2 regions of the Aliidongia sp. genome follow, and region 2 is predicted to be linked to the other one. Evidence: predicted binding sites of a transcription regulator. Region 2 holds the regulator's gene; the other holds the start of a gene.
The links. Region 2 encodes HrcA, which represses chaperone genes, less so after heat shock. Its sites were predicted from a motif close to GTTAGCACTCNCCNNNGGNGAGTGCTAAC; they were not measured.

Region 1: the regulator HrcA is predicted to act here: its motif matches at 3,956-3,984, upstream of groES (co-chaperone GroES).

What each region holds. Positions count from the first base shown of each region.
Region 1 is NZ_DASZBY010000091.1:13,035-20,988, reverse strand. It holds gene VGV37_RS17100 (xanthine dehydrogenase family protein molybdopterin-binding subunit) at 1-1,079, opposite strand, end outside; gene VGV37_RS17095 (hypothetical protein) at 1,172-1,708, opposite strand; gene groL (chaperonin GroEL) at 1,913-3,562, opposite strand; gene groES (co-chaperone GroES) at 3,614-3,904, opposite strand; gene VGV37_RS17080 (hypothetical protein) at 4,179-4,583, shown strand; gene mscL (large conductance mechanosensitive channel protein MscL) at 4,591-5,010, opposite strand; gene VGV37_RS17070 (tetratricopeptide repeat protein) at 5,069-5,638, opposite strand; gene VGV37_RS17065 (hypothetical protein) at 5,881-6,681, shown strand; gene VGV37_RS17060 (hypothetical protein) at 6,579-7,403, opposite strand; tRNA gene VGV37_RS17055 (tRNA-Val) at 7,651-7,726, opposite strand; gene VGV37_RS17050 (DUF3108 domain-containing protein) at 7,864-7,954, shown strand, end outside.
Region 2 is NZ_DASZBY010000027.1:16,692-24,645, forward strand. It holds gene hemW (radical SAM family heme chaperone HemW) at 1-680, opposite strand, end outside; gene rdgB (RdgB/HAM1 family non-canonical purine NTP pyrophosphatase) at 677-1,297, opposite strand; gene rph (ribonuclease PH) at 1,302-2,030, opposite strand; gene hrcA (heat-inducible transcriptional repressor HrcA) at 2,245-3,327, shown strand; gene grpE (nucleotide exchange factor GrpE) at 3,346-3,981, shown strand; gene dnaK (molecular chaperone DnaK) at 4,181-6,130, shown strand; gene dnaJ (molecular chaperone DnaJ) at 6,216-7,352, shown strand; gene VGV37_RS04180 (dihydrofolate reductase family protein) at 7,468-7,954, shown strand, end outside.

The sequences.
Region 1 (7,954 bases), on a different contig from region 2:
ACGCCCTTGACCCGGACATAGAGGGCAGGGCTGGCATAGACGCCGGCCAGCATGCCGGAACCGGCGGCGGTCGGGATGAACGGGCCGTAGTTCGACAGGTACGCGCCCAGGTTGGCCGTCGTCTCGACGCGCCAGGCGAGGAAACGGCCATCCTCGTCCATCGCCACCTCGGCATGGGTCACGTGATCGCGCCCGTGGGTGTCGGTCAGGAACGCCTCGCCGCGCTCGCCGGTCCATTTGACCGGTACGCCCAGCTTCTTCGAGGCCCAGAGCACCAGCACCTGCTCGGGATAGAGGAACAGCTTCATGCCGAAACCGCCGCCGACGTCGGGTGTCACCACGCGGATTTTCGATTCCGGCACGTTCAACACTTTGCCCGACAGCAGCTTGCGCAGCGTGTGCGAGCCCTGGCTGCCGGTGTAGAGCGTGTAGCGCTCGTCGCCGCGATCGTAATGACCCAGCGCGTTGCGCGGCTCCATCGAGGCGACGATGATGCGGTTGTTGACCAGATCGATCCGGGCGACGCGCTTCGCCTTGGCGAAACCGGCCTCGGTCGCCGCCTTGTCGCCCATCTGCCAGTCGAAGCAGAGATTGTTCGGGATATCGTCCCACACCAGCGGCTTGCCGGCCTCGAGCGCCGAACCGGTATCGGCGATCGCCGGCAGCATGTCGTAGTCGACCTCGACCAGTTCGGCCGCGTCGCGCGCTTCGGCCGGGGTCGAAGCCACGATCAGCGCGACCTGGTCGCCGACATGGCGCACCCGGTCGGTCACGAGTGCCGGATGCGGCGGATATCTGCCGGGGGTGCCGTCGATGTTGGTGATGGGCGCCGCGCAGGGGATCGGGCCGATGCCGTCGGCCTCCAGATCCTTGCCGGTCAGCACGCCGATGACGCCGGGAGCGGCCAGCGCCCCGCTCACGTCGATGCGGGTGATCCGTGCCGAGGCATGGGGCGAACGCAGGACATAGGCATAGGCCTGGTGCGGCAGGTTGATGTCGTCGGTATAGCGGCCGTGGCCGGTGATGAAACGCTGGTCCTCGGAGCGTCGCACCGACTGCCCCATGCCGAACTGACCCATGACGTTCCAGCCTCCCGTTTCATGCTTCGAATGCTCAGCATAGGAGGCGGGCACCGCCGGTGCCACACCTTCGTGGCCGCGGACGGGAAAACTTACGGCGCGCGCTGCGCTTCCGGCCGGCGCCGTGCGCGCAGGCGGGCGAAGGGTTTCCACTCGACGATCTTCCGCTTCAGCCGTTCGCTCGCCTGCCACAGCACGGTGCTCTTGATCGCGCCGTAGATCCGGTTTCGGGTCAGGCGGACCCAGGCATCGGCACGCCGGAACCAGGCGAGCCTGGACAGGCTCGGATAGCAGACCGACAGGATCCGGCCGACCACCGCCGTCGCGAACAGCTTGGCGCCGACCAGCACGCCCACGGCCAGCCAGTAGTGATGGCTGTGGAACAGCGCGATGACCAGCAGCTTCTCGGGCACGATCAGGGTCGAGGGCAACAGGAACAGGGCGAGCGCGCCATAGGGTGGCAGGCTGGCGGCCCAGGCCTCGGCCCGGGCGAACGGCGGCCAGCCGGCGAGACGGCCCAACAGGTGGCCCAGCCGCCGGATCAGCAGATCTTCGATCAGAAAGACGACGATCGCGAAAGGAGTGAGAAGACGCAGCAGAAGGTCGCGCAGCAGCAGAAGAGCGGACATGGGTTCCCTTGCACGGGTGGACGATGGGGCTGTCGCGGCCTTGCTACAGCAGATCGGAACGCGAACCATGCGGTACAAGGGGAAGGGGCGAAAGCAAAGCGCCGCGGACCTTTCGGCCCGCGGCGCTCGCATTGCTTCGGGTCTGACCGTTTCGAGGACGAAACGGTCAGATCCGGGAGGGGACTTGTTCGGCTGACCTTCTGATTAGAAGTCCATGCCGCCCATGCCACCCATGCCGCCCATGTCGCCGCCGCCCATCGAGGGGGCCTTCTTCTCGGGCTTGTCGGCGATCATGCACTCGGTGGTGATGAGCAGACCGGCGACCGATGCCGCATCCTGGAGGGCGATGCGCACGACCTTGGTCGGATCGATGATGCCGGCCTTGATCATGTCGGTGAACTCGCCCTTCTGGGCGTCGTAGCCCCAGTTGAAGTCGGTCGAGTCGAGCAGCTTGCCGACGATGATCGAGCCATCGACGCCGGAATTCTCGGCGATCTGGCGAGCCGGCGCCTGCAGCGCCTTCTTGACCAGGTTGATGCCGACCTGCTGGTCGTTGTTGGCAGGCTTCAGGTTCTCGATCGAACGGATCGCGTACACCAGCGTGACGCCACCGCCCGGAACAACACCTTCCTCGACCGCGGCGCGGGTCGCATGCATCGCGTCGTCGACGCGATCCTTGCGCTCCTTCACCTCGACCTCGGTCGCGCCGCCGACGCGGATGACCGCGACGCCGCCCGCGAGCTTGGCCAGGCGCTCCTGGAGCTTCTCACGGTCGTAGTCGGACGTGGTCTCTTCGATCTGCGCGCGGATCTGGCCGGTCCGGGCCTCGATGGCTTCCTTGCCGCCGGCGCCGTCGACGATCGTCGTGTCTTCCTTGGTGATCATGACCTTCTTGGCGCTGCCGAGCATGTCGAGCGTGACATTCTCCAGCTTGATCCCCAGGTCTTCGCTGATCAGCTGACCGTTGGTCAGGATCGCGATGTCCTCGAGCATCGCCTTGCGGCGATCGCCGAAGCCCGGCGCCTTGACGGCGGCGATCTTGAGGCCGCCACGCAGCTTGTTGACGACGAGCGTGGCCAGAGCCTCGCCCTCGACGTCCTCGGCGATGATCAGCAGCGGGCGACCCGACTGCACGACCGCCTCGAGCACCGGCAGCAGAGCCTGGAGACCCGACAGCTTCTTCTCGTGGATGAGGATGTAGGGGTTCTCGAGCTCTGCGACCATCTTCTCGGCGTTGGTCACGAAGTACGGCGACAGGTAGCCGCGATCGAACTGCATGCCCTCGACGACGTCCAGTTCGGTCTCGAGGCTCTTGGCCTCTTCGACCGTGATGACGCCTTCGTTGCCAACCTTCTGCATCGCGCGGGCGATGATCTGGCCGATTTCGGTCTCGCCATTGGCCGAGATCGTGCCGACCTGGGCGATCTCTTCGTTGGTCGAGACCTTCTTGGTGCGGCTCTTGACGTCGGCGATGACGGCCTCGACGGCCATGTCGATGCCGCGCTTCAGGTCCATCGGGTTGAGGCCGGCGGCAACAGCCTTGACGCCTTCCTTGACGATCGCCTGGGTCAGCACGGTCGCGGTCGTCGTGCCGTCGCCGGCCAGGTCGTTGGTCTTGGAGGCGACCTCACGAACCATCTGTGCGCCCATGTTCTCGAACTTGTCGGCAAGCTCGATTTCCTTGGCGACGGTGACGCCGTCCTTGGTAATGCGCGGGGCGCCGAAAGACTTGTCGATGACGACGTTGCGGCCCTTGGGGCCGAGCGTCACCTTGACGGCATTGGCGAGGATGTCGACGCCGCGCAGCATCTTGTCGCGCGCGTCAGTTCCGAATTTAACTTCTTTGGCAGCCATTTATCGATTCCTTGAATAGAGTTTCCGGCACGATCGGGTGGTTCGTCAGCCTCAGGCCGCGATCACGCCCACGATGTCCGACTCTTTCATCACGAGATAATCGACATCGTCGATCTTGATCTCGGTGCCCGACCACTTGCCGAACAGAACGCGGTCGCCGACCTTGACGTCGAGCGCCTGGATCTTGCCCTGCTCGTCGCGGGCGCCGGGGCCAACCGCGATCACTTCACCTTCTTGCGGCTTTTCCTTGGCCGTATCGGGGATGATGATACCGCCCTTGGACTTGCCTTCCTGCTCGATACGCTTGACCACAACGCGGTCGTGCAGCGGACGGAATTTCATGGGTCGCTCCTTGGGATAGCTGAAATAAGAATGATCTCGGCGAAGCGCACTGTTAGCACTCTCCACCGATGAGTGCTAGGCAAATACGGATCGGGTCCTGCCCTGTCAAGGCCGAAGCCGGTCGAATTTACGAGCACGGGGGACTGCCGGGCCGAGGCCGCAGGCGGCGCGTCTTCTAACACGGGTTCGACCGGACGGCCCGCGTTATATCGTGTTCCATAGCCAGTTCGTGTGACGCTTTTGGGGTGGTTCGGCCCGAGGGCGCTCCCATTTGATGGGCATGAGAACCGTGTTCCTCTGCCTGCTCGGCCTTATGGACCTCGCCGGATCCGCCCACGCGGACCAGGCCGGGTCCGTCTGGCTGCCGACTTTGGGCATGAGCATGCCGGGTGCCTCGACTGCGATTGCCGCACCGGCGATCCGGCCGGGACCACCTGTCGCGCGGCTGGCGCCGCCGCCGGTCTATGACAGGCCCGTGGTCCAGCCCGGCCTCTTTCCGACAGCGCCGGCCGCGAACGATCCAGTCGATCAGCAGAAGCGGGCGCTCTACCAGACACAGTTGCGGGCCCATCAGCGCGATCTCGCGAACCGAACGGGTCCGCTGCCGCGGGGTGCCGGTGCCAATGCGTTCGCGACCCAGCAGGAACTCAACCGCCTGCAGCTGCAGGCGCCGAACTGATCGCGCCTCAGACCGGACCCGGGCGTTGTTTCAGCAGGTCGCGGATCTCTTCCAGCAGCAATTCGCTCCGGGGCGGGGGCGGCGGGGCCGCGTCTTTCGGGCCGGCGAGCTTGTTCAGTTGCCGGACCAGCAGGAAGACCGCGAAGGCGACGATGACGAACTTGATGATCGAATTCAGGAACAGGCCGTAATTGATCGTGACGTCGCCGGCCGCCTTCGCTGCGGCCAGCGACTCATGGCCGCCGCCCTTGATGGTCACGAAGAAGTCCGAGAAATCGATGCCGCCGATGGCGAGGCCCAGCGGCGGCATCAGCAGGTCGTTCACCAGCGAATTGACGATCGCGGTGAAGGCGGTGCCGATGATGATGCCGACGGCGAGGTCGATCACGTTGCCCCGGACCGCGAATTTCTTGAATTCGTTCAGCATGCCGCAGACCTTTCCATTGTCGATGACTTTTGGCGAATTTGGCGGATGCCCTGCCGGTTCACGGCGGTGGGTCGAGATGGGGCGTTCTGCGGGCAACCGGGCGCAGCTTGCCGATCATCCGCCGGATGCCCTCCAGGTGAGGATTGATCGCCAGGGCCGCTTCGAACGCGATCAATGCGCCTTCCGTCTCCTCGGCGTGCATCAGGATCTGGCCGAGGCCGGCGAGGGCGCCGTAGTGCCGAGGCTCCAGCACCAGCACCCGCTCGATGTCGGCGATCGAGCGGTCGTGGCGGCCGGTCATGAACAGGATCGTCGCCCGCCGGTTCCACGCTTCGGCGAAGCCCGCGTCGTCGGCGATCGCCCGGTTCACGAGGTCGAGCGCCGTCTCGGCGTCGCCCAGCGCCAGCGCCTTCGACGCGTCGATCAGCGAACGGCGGGCCGCGCGATTGCCGGCATCGCCCCAGCGTTGCCAGATCAGCCGATCGAGCCTTTCGGCCTCGATCGACGAAGCGGTCTGATGCAATTGCGCGAAGGCCTCGTGCAAGACCGCGTCCCGGGTATCGAGCGGGGCGGCGCCGGCCAGGCAGCGGACGAGTGTCAGGACGGAAGCGTAGCGATCGTCGGTCATCGGGGCCCTTTTGTTGCCCATTGGCCCGATCTTCAACCCGCCGGCATCCCGCTGTCCAGCGCGAAGCCGTTGGTCGGCGGTCCTGCCGAGGCTTCACGGCCGGCGTTTGTTGTTCCGCGCCGTTCCCGATTCGTGCGATATAAAAACATTAGAACTTTCTGCTGCGGGTTTGCCGGTCAATGTTCAAGTCGGGCGTTTTCGTCTCCGATACAGGGCAGCTCCTGGACGCACGTCCAAGCGAGTTGCGGTGGCACCTGGACTATGCCCGCGCCGATTTCGATCTTTCGAATTATGCGATACGCAACCTGGGCTTCGTCTGGTTCAAGCCGGAGACGAACGGGGCTCGCCTCAAGCTGCGCGCCGATCTCTTCACCAAGGCCTGTTTCGAGCAGGTCGTGCGCCTGGTGCTCGAGCATCGGATCGTGCGGCTGGTGATCGAGCACGAAGGCGAGGGCGAGCCGGCCGAAGTGCTGCACAACATCAACGACATCATCGCGCGGCTCGATTTCCTGCGTGGAACCACGCCGGGCGAACATCCTCGCGAAAGCTACATCCTCGAGACGCTCGATCTCGGCCGGCTGCGCCACGGCAAGCGGCGGCGGATGGCGGAGGCATTCCAGAGCTGGTTCCGCAGCCATGGGCGCCTGCCGTCCAACTTCGAGCCGCTGCGGCGCGTGGGCGCGTTCGAGGGCGGCCATCTGCTGGTCAGCCTCAAGGGGCGGGACCAGGCGATCATCCGCGCCTGGCCGAACAACATCCTGTGCTATTCGCCCAGCGAGAGCGCGCGGCTGATCGGCCGGGACCTGTCCGATCAACCGGACAGCAAGTTCGCTCAATGGTCGGCCAAGCCCTACTACGAGGTCGTGCAGGAGGCGGCGGCCCGCCTGGATCTGGTCGAGGCCGTGATCAGGCCGCCGAACGGACCGCCGCTCATCTCGCGCTACGAACGCCTTCTGCTGCCCTGGCGCACCAGCTCTGGCGAGTACTGGGTGTCCGGCACCTCGCATACCCGCTCGCGACGCTTGCTGAGGTCGGCCAGATAGACCGCGACGTCGGCCGTCAGGTCTGTCTTGTGTCGCCAGGTCAACAGCAGGTCGACGACGGGCCGGTAGCTGTCGCGGATCCGGATCCAGGGTTCGCTGTCCGGCAGCCCGTACGAGACCAGAATGCCGTGATCGACCGGACCTTGCTCGACGAACGAGATTACATGGTCCGGGTCCCAATTGGTAAGCGCCAGGGTCCGGGTCATGCGCGGCAGGATCCAGGACAGTCCTTTGCCGCGCCAGTCCGGTCGATACCACAGGCCACCGGACAGGGCCACGCGCCCGGTGATGTCGGACGCCTTGGGAGCAGTGACCTCGATTCGCTCCGAAGGGCCGGCCTGGCTGGCGGGATCGCGGTAGAACAGCCGCAGATGTTCCAGCTCGGCCGCGAGCGTCGTCGCCTCCAGATCGAGCAGGCGCGAAACCTGGGTCGCGACAATTTCTCCCTTGGCGTCATGCAGCTCGAACATGAAGGCATGGTGTGCTTGAATATCGCTTTGCACCGGATCGAAAACCGGCATCAATGGTGCCCAGCTGTCCAAGTGCCGGCGATTGACCTTGAACAGTCTTCGCAAGTCATGGGAGAGGTAGAGCTTTAGGCCAAGCTCGTTCAGTGCGCGATCTCCTTGCAGGAGGAAGCGACCGATCTCACGCTTGGGACCGTGATGAACGCGAAGTTCTTCGGTAAAACGGACGGGTGCTGTAACGATATCGCGGGGCATGGCAAGATCCTCATCTGCCGAAAAGCAACCTGGAGGATCGTGCGCGCTGAAATGCCCGCGAGCCGAGGGAGTTCGACATCCAAGCAACCTGGAGCGGCCTGGATCTCAGAGAGGTATCGGGCGTTTAGAATTCGAGGGTTCGGCTTGGTCGAAGGCCGGTCTCATCGCTGCCGAAGCGAAACGGCGGCATCGACAGGCACTTACGCCTGCAGCGTCGGATGGACTGGAAGGAAGGGAGCGGCGAGGATGGTGGGCGCGACAGGATTTGAACCTGTGACCCCTTGCGTGTGAAGCAAGTGCTACTACCGCTGAGCTACGCGCCCATCCTCGCGACGGTTGCGGGTTTTAGGCGGCGGGCGCCGTCTGTGTCAAGCATCGATGGCGCGCGCCGGGATGCGGGGCAGGTCCGCAGGCGCGGAATGGACCGGGCGGGCGCCGAGGTGCGCAGGGAGGTTGCCGCATGGGGCTGATGGGACTGGGGAGGATGGCCTGGGGACGGACCGGCGCCGGCCTGCTCATGGCGGCCGGGCTGGCGACTGCCCCGTCCTGGG
Region 2 (7,954 bases):
TCGTCCGGCAGCACGAAATCGCCCCGCGCGTGGAGAGTCGCGAAGGCGGTGCCCTGCTCGATCGTCAGCTGGTAGACCGACAGGTGATCGGTGGCAAAGCCCAGCGCGCGATCCAGCTCGGCCGCCCAGGATTTCACGGTTTGTCCCGGCCGTGCATAGATCAGATCGAAACTGTAACGATCGAAATGCCGGGCCGCAAGGTCGATCGCGCCGAGCGCTTCCTCAGCGGAATGCTGGCGGCCCAGGAATTTGAGCGAGGCATCGTCGAGCGCCTGGATGCCGAGCGAGACCCGGTTGACTCCGGCGGTGCGGAAACCCTGGAACTTGTGGGATTCGACCGAGGTCGGATTGGCCTCGAGCGTGATCTCGATATGGGGGTCGAGCGTCCAGCGCCGGCCGATGCGATCGATGACCGCGCCGACGGTCGCCGGCTCCATCAGCGACGGCGTGCCGCCGCCGAAAAAGATCGAGGTGACGACGCGGCCGGCGGTCTGCCCGGCATAATGGTCGAGTTCGGTCAGCAGGGCGGCGCGCCAGCGATCCTGCTCGATCCGGTCGCGCACGTGGCTGTTGAAATCGCAGTAGGGGCATTTCGACAGGCAGAACGGCCAATGGACATAGATCGCGAAGCCCGGGGCGTCGGCCGTCCCGGGCGCCGCCGCTGCCGTCACCAGGCTCATGACGCGAAGCAGGCCTCGACCAGCTGGCTGAACGCTCGGGCGCGGTGGCTGATGCGGTGCTTGGTCGCCTCGTGCATCTCGCCGAACGTCTGGCTCAGGCCGTCGGGAATGAAGATCGGGTCATAGCCGAAGCCCCGGTCGCCGCGCGGGGGAAAGCTCAGGGTCCCGGACACCCGGCCCTCGAAGCTCTCGAAATGGCCGTCGGGCCAGGCGAGCGTCAGGGCGCTGACGAAATGGGCGCGGCGATTGTCGGTGCCGCGCTCGGCCAGCTCGCGTTCGATGCGGGCCATGGCGAAGCCGAAATCCTTCGACGGCCCGGCCCAGCGTGCCGAATAGATGCCGGGTGCGCCGTCGAGCGCATCGACCGACAGGCCGCTGTCGTCCGACAGTGCCGGCACACCGGCGGCCAGCGCCGCGGCCAAGGCCTTCAGTTCGGCATTGGCGAGGAAAGTCGTGCCGGTCTCCTCCGGCTCCGGCAGGCCATGCTCCGCGGCCGAGCTGACATGGATGCCATAGGGCGCCAGCAGCTCGACGATTTCGCGCAGCTTGCCCGGATTGTGCGTGGCCACGATCAGGCCGGTGCCGGTGAAGCGGCGGCGCGGAGTGGCGGCGCACATGGGATCAGAGCCCGCCCAGGCCGACGGCGGCGCGCTGCAGGCGGGCCAATTCCGCGATGCCCTTGCGCGCCAGCTTCATCATCTCGGTATATTGCTCCTCGGGGAAGGGCGCGTCCTCGGCGGTCGCCTGGATCTCGACGATCTTTCCGGTCGCGGTCAGCACGAAATTGGCGTCGGCATCGGCCGCGGAATCCTCGACATATTCCAGGTCGAGCACCGGCACGCCCTTGTAGATGCCGCAGGAAACGGCAGCGACCTGGTCGCGCAGCGGCAGGGCCGGGATCAGCTTGGCATCGACCAGGCCACGCAGCGCTAGATGCAGTGCCACATAGCTGCCGGTGATCGAGGCGGTCCGCGTGCCGCCGTCGGCCTGCAGCACGTCGCAATCGATCTTGACCTGCCGCTCGCCCAGTGCCTTCAGGTCGACGACCGCGCGCAGCGATCGGCCGATCAGCCGCTGGATTTCCTGGGTCCGGCCCGACTGCTTGCCCCGCGCCGCCTCGCGGTCGGTGCGGGTATGGGTCGAGCGCGGCAGCATGCCGTATTCGGCCGTGACCCAGCCGGCGCCGGTGTTGCGCAGGAACGGCGGTACCTTCTCTTCGACCGAGGCCGTGCACAGCACGTGGGTCTCGCCGCATTTCACAAGGCAGGAACCCTCGGCATACTTGGAAAAGCCGGGGGTGAGCGTCACCGGGCGGAGCTGGTCGACGGCGCGACCGGAGGGGCGTGACATGGGCTGGGCGCTACTTTCGCGAAGGCGGATCTGGATGAAGGGCGTCAAACTACTCCGCCGCCCGCCCGCGCGTCCAGGCTTTGGCGGGAATTGCTCCTGTGCGTTCCACGGGCCAAAGGTTGACGCTCGCCCCGGTCGTCCCTAAGTTTCGGCTCGCCCTGTCGCGATGGCAGGCTCCTATCCATCACTGTCTCACAAGGGACGATCGTCGACTTTGAGCGACCGCGACATCCCCCGCGCGCGAACGGAGACCCTGGTCGGCGCGCTGAACGAGCGCAGCCGGGACATCTTCCGTACGATCGTCGATGCCTATGTCGAGACGGGCGAGCCGATCGGCTCCCGCACCATCTCGCGCCGGCTGGGGCTGAACCTGTCGCCGGCGACGATCCGCAACGTGATGGCCGACCTGGAAGAGGCCGGCCTGCTGTTCGCGCCCCACACATCGGCGGGCCGGCTGCCGACCGATGCCGGGCTGCGCCTGTTCGTCGATGGCCTGCTGGAAGTCGGCCGCCTGTCCAAGGAAGAGCGCGACAATCTCGATGCGCGCTGTGCCGCCGGCGGACGCTCGTTCCCGGCGCTGCTGGAACAGGCGACGCAGACCCTGTCCGGCCTGTCGCGCTGCGCCGGGCTGGTGCTGGCGCCCAAGACAGAACGCGCGCTGAAGCATGTCGAGTTCGTGGCGCTCGGGCCCGGCCGCGCGCTGGTCGTGCTGGTGACCGAGGATGGGCTGGTCGAGAACCGGGTGATCGAGGTGCCGGTCGGCGTGCCGACCTCGGCCCTGGTCACGGCGGGCAATTTCCTGTCGGCGCGGCTGGTCGGGTTCACGCTCGACGAAGCCAAGGCGGCGCTGGTCCAGGAACTGGCGGCCAACCAGGCCGAACTCGACGAGTTGACGACCAAGCTGGTCCAGGCGGGGCTGGCATCGTGGGCCGGCGCGCCGGTCGGCTCGTCGGGCGGTTCGCTCATCGTGCGCGGCCAGGCCAACCTGCTCGAGGACATCAGCGCGCTCGAGGATCTCGACCGGGTCCGCCGGCTGTTCGAACTGCTGGAGACCAAGGACACGATGATGCGCCTGGTCGAGGCGACCCATCGCGGCGAGGGCGTGCAGATCTTCATCGGCTCCGCCAACTCGCTGTTCGGCATCGCCGGCTGTTCGATGGTGATCGCACCCTATATGAACAGCCGCGAACAGATCGTGGGCGCGATCGGCGTGATCGGCCCGACCCGCATCAACTATGCCCGGATCATTCCGATGGTCGACTACACCGCCAAGGTGATCGGGCGCTCAATTGGCTAAAGCAGGACCCAGACAGCAATGACCGAAGCCCCCAACACTCCCGATACCCCCAACGAGGCCGATACCGTGGCGGAAACGGTCGATATCGAGATCGCATCGCCCGAGGCGCGGATCGCCGAGCTCGAAGCTGAAGTTGCGAAGTTCAAGGATCAGGCGCTGCGGGCGCTGGCCGAGCAGGAGAATGTCCGCCGCCGCGCCCAGCGCGACCGCGAGGATGCGCTGAAGTTCGCGACCTCCGCCTTCGCCAAAGACCTGGTGACCGTCGCCGACAACCTGCGCCGCGCGATCGACAGCGTGCCGGAGGCCCAGGCGGCGGGCGACGAGCTGCTGAAGGGCCTGCTGTCGGGCGTGTCCGCGACCGAGCGGGAGCTGCTGGGCGCGTTCGAGAAGCACGGCATCCGCAAGCTGGATCCGCTGGGCGAGAAGTTCGACCATAATTTCCATCAGGCGATCTTCGAGCTGGAAAATACCGGCAAGGTCGCGGGCACGGTCGTCCAGGTTCTGCAGGCCGGCTATACGCTGCATGACCGGCTGCTGCGCGAGGCAATGGTCGGCGTCGCCAAGGGGCCGGTCGCCGACGGTGCGGCGACGGACGGCAAGCCTGCGGACGACAAGGGCACCGACGGTCATCAGCGGGTCGATCGCACCGCCTGATGCGGCTGGGGTGCGGCTTTTCAGGTTTTGGTCACGATTCCGTGACAGGAAAGCCCTTCACCCCGTTGCAGGGCCGGGAAGCCGCCCATATATAACGGCGGGCGTTCGGCAGTTGCCGCGGCGTCCAGGTTCAAAATTTGGGGGACGGCAAGGAGCGCTCTTCGGGGGCCCTCGCGTCCTGCTTGTTCGAGAGGCAGTAATGAGCAAAGTCATCGGTATCGATCTCGGCACCACCAATTCCTGCGTCGCCGTCATGGACGGCAAGACCGCCAAGGTCATCGAGAACAGCGAGGGCGCCCGCACGACGCCGTCGATGGTCGCGTTCACGGAAAGCGGCGAGCGTCTGGTCGGCCAGGCCGCCAAGCGCCAGGGCGTCACCAATCCGGAAAACACCTTCTCCGCGATCAAGCGCCTGATCGGCCGCCGCTTCGAGGATGCGGTCGTCAAGAAGGACATCGGCCTCGTTCCCTATAAGATCATCGGCGCCGACAACGGCGACGCGTGGGTCCAGAGCCGCGGCGAGAAGTTCGCGCCGTCGCAGATCAGCGCCTTCATCCTGCAGAAGATGAAGGAAACCGCCGAGGCGTATCTGGGCGAGACGGTGACCCAGGCGGTCATCACCGTGCCGGCCTATTTCAACGACAGCCAACGCCAGGCGACCAAGGATGCCGGCAAGATCGCCGGTCTCGACGTGCTGCGCATCATCAATGAGCCGACGGCGGCAGCGCTCGCCTATGGCATGGAAAAGCGCGGCTCCGGCACGATTGCGGTCTATGACCTGGGCGGCGGCACGTTCGACGTCTCGATCCTCGAGATCGGCGACGGCGTGTTCGAGGTGAAGTCGACCAACGGCGACACGTTCCTGGGCGGCGAGGATTTCGACAAGTCGATCATCGACTATCTGGCGGACGAGTTCAAAAAGGAGCAGGGCATCGACCTGCGCGCCGACAAGCTGGCCCTGCAGCGCCTGAAGGAAGCCGCGGAAAAGGCCAAGATCGAGCTGTCGTCGTCGATGCAGACCGAAGTCAACCTGCCGTTCATCACGGCCGACCAGTCGGGCCCGAAGCATCTCAACATCAAGCTCAGCCGCGCCAAGCTCGAGAGCCTGGTCGAGGATCTGGTGCAGCGGACGATCGAGCCCTGCAAGGCGGCGCTGCGCGATGCCGGCCTCAAGGCCTCGGAAGTCGACGAAGTGATCCTGGTCGGCGGCATGACCCGCATGCCCAAGATCGCCGAGACGGTGAAGCAGATCTTCGGCAGGGAGCCGAACAAGGGCGTGAACCCGGACGAAGTCGTGGCGATGGGCGCCGCGATCCAGGCCGGCGTGCTGAAGGGCGAGGTCAAGGACGTCCTGCTCTTGGACGTGACGCCGCTGTCGCTCGGCATCGAGACGCTGGGCGGCGTGTTCACCCGCCTCATCGACCGCAACACGACGATCCCGACCAAGAAGGCCCAGACCTTCTCGACCGCCGAGGACAACCAGACCGCGGTCACGATCCGCGTGTTCCAGGGCGAGCGCGAGATGGCGGCCGACAACAAGATCCTGGGTCAGTTCGACCTGATCGGCCTGCCGCCGGCACCGCGTGGCCTGCCGCAGATCGAGGTCGGGTTCGACATCGACGCCAACGGCATCGTCCAGGTTTCGGCCAAGGACAAGGGCACCGGCAAGGAGCAGCAGATCCGCATCCAGGCGTCGGGCGGCCTGTCGGACGCCGAGATCGACAAGATGGTCAAGGAAGCCGAGCTCAACGCCGAGGACGACAAGCGCAAGCGTGAGGTGGTCGAGGTCAAGAACCAGGCCGAGGCACTGATCCACACGACCGAGCGGACCTTGAAGGAAGAGGCCGCGGCGAGCGTGCCCGAGGCCGACAAGACCGCGGTCGAGGCGGCGATCACCGAGCTGAAGGCGGCGCTGTCGGCCGAGGACGTCGAGGCCATCAAGGCCAAGACCGAAGCCTTGACCCAGGCGTCGATGAAGATCGGCGAGGCGATCTACAAGGCGAAGGCGGCGGAAGGTGCACCGGCCGGCGAAGCGCCCCATGCCGGGCCGGAAGCCGGTCAGGCCGCCGGCGGCAATGCCGATGATGCGCGCGTGGTCGATGCCGACTTCGAGGAAGTCGACGAGCGCAAGAAGGGTCACCAGGGCTAAACACCCGGTGTCCGATCTTTAGAGAGGCAGGGGGGCGGCTCGAAGCGATTCGATGTCGCCCCCCGGTTCGTCGGGATCCGACCATATGGCGAAACAAGACTTTTACGAGCAATTGGGTGTCGGGCGCGAGGCGAGCGCCGACGACCTGAAGAAGGCCTATCGCAAGCTCGCGATGCAATATCACCCGGACCGCAATCCGGGCGACAAGGCGGCCGAGCTCAAGTTCAAGGAAATCAGCGAGGCCTATGACGTCCTGAAGGATGATCAGAAGCGCGCGGCCTACGACCGGTTCGGTCACCAGGCGTTCGAGAACGGCGGCGGCGGCCGGGCCGGTGCGGGTCCAGGCGATTTCGGCTTCGCGAGCGGCTTTGCCGATATCTTCGACGAGATGTTCGGCGATTTCGTCGGCGGTCGGCGCGGCCAGTCGGGGTCGCGCGGTTCCGACCTGCGCTACAATCTCGAAATCAGCCTCGAGGATGCGTTCAAGGGCTCGACCGCGCAGATCCGCGTGCCGACGTCGCAGGCCTGCGACAGCTGCAAGGGCAGCGGCAGCGAGGCGGGATCGAAGCCGGTCACCTGCACCACCTGTCAGGGCGCCGGCAAGGTCAGGGCGCAGCAGGGCTTCTTCACCATCGAGCGTACCTGCCCCAGCTGCGGCGGCGCCGGTCGCGTGATCGAGAATCCCTGCAAGTCCTGCGGTGGCCAAGGTCGCGTCCGCAAGGAAAAGACCCTGTCGGTCAACATCCCGGCCGGTGTCGAGGAGGGGACGCGCATCCGTCTGGCCGGCGAGGGCGAAGCGGGGATCCGGGGATCGCAACCGGGCGATCTCTACATCTTCCTGTCGGTGACGCCGCACCGGATCTTCCAGCGCGACGCCGCCAACATCCATTGCCGCGTGCCGATCCCGATGACGACCGCCTCGCTCGGCGGCCAGATCGAGGTGCCGACGATCGACGGCGCCCGCGCCCGGGTCACCATCCCGGCCGGTACCCAGTCGGGCCATCAGTTCCGCCTGAAGTCGAAGGGCATGTCGGTGCTGCGCTCGCCATCGCGCGGCGACATGTATATCGAGGCTGTGGTCGAAACCCCGGTCAACCTCACCAAGCGCCAGCAGGAACTGCTGCGCGAGTTCGAAGGCGAAGGTGGCGGCGCCAAGACCAGCCCGGAATCCGAAGGCTTCTTCGCCCGCGTCCGGGAATTCTGGGACGATCTCAGGGACTGAGACACGCGGTATGCGTTGCTGTGCAGGCGGCACGGCAACTCATCCCACGCCTGCGTCAGGCTCCGTCGATCACAATTGCTTGCAACGGAAAACCAGTCTGGGAAAATCCGACTGATTGGCACTTCACAATCACATGGAGGCCCGCATGGGCAAGGTGCGCGTATCGGGTTTTGGAGTCTCCATCGACGGCTTCGGGGCCGGCCCGGACCAGGGCCTGGAGCATCCGCTCGGCAAGCGGGGCGGGGAGTTGATGAACTGGTTCTTCCCGACCCGGGCCTTTCGATCGATGATCGGAAAAGACGGCGGGACTGACGACCGCTTCGCCGGCGCCGCGATGGAAGGCTTCGGCGCCTTCATCCTCGGCCGCAATATGTTCGGCCCGATCCGCGGCGAATGGCCGGACGACACGTGGAAGGGCTGGTGGGGCGACAATCCTCCGTATCACGCGCCGACCTTCATCCTGACCCACCACGCCCGGGCACCGATCGTCATGGAGGGCGGGACGACCTTCCATTTCGTCACCGACGGGATCGAGGCGGCACTCGCCCAGGCCAAGGCCGCCGCAGGCGACCTGGACGTGAAGATCGGCGGCGGCGTTTCGA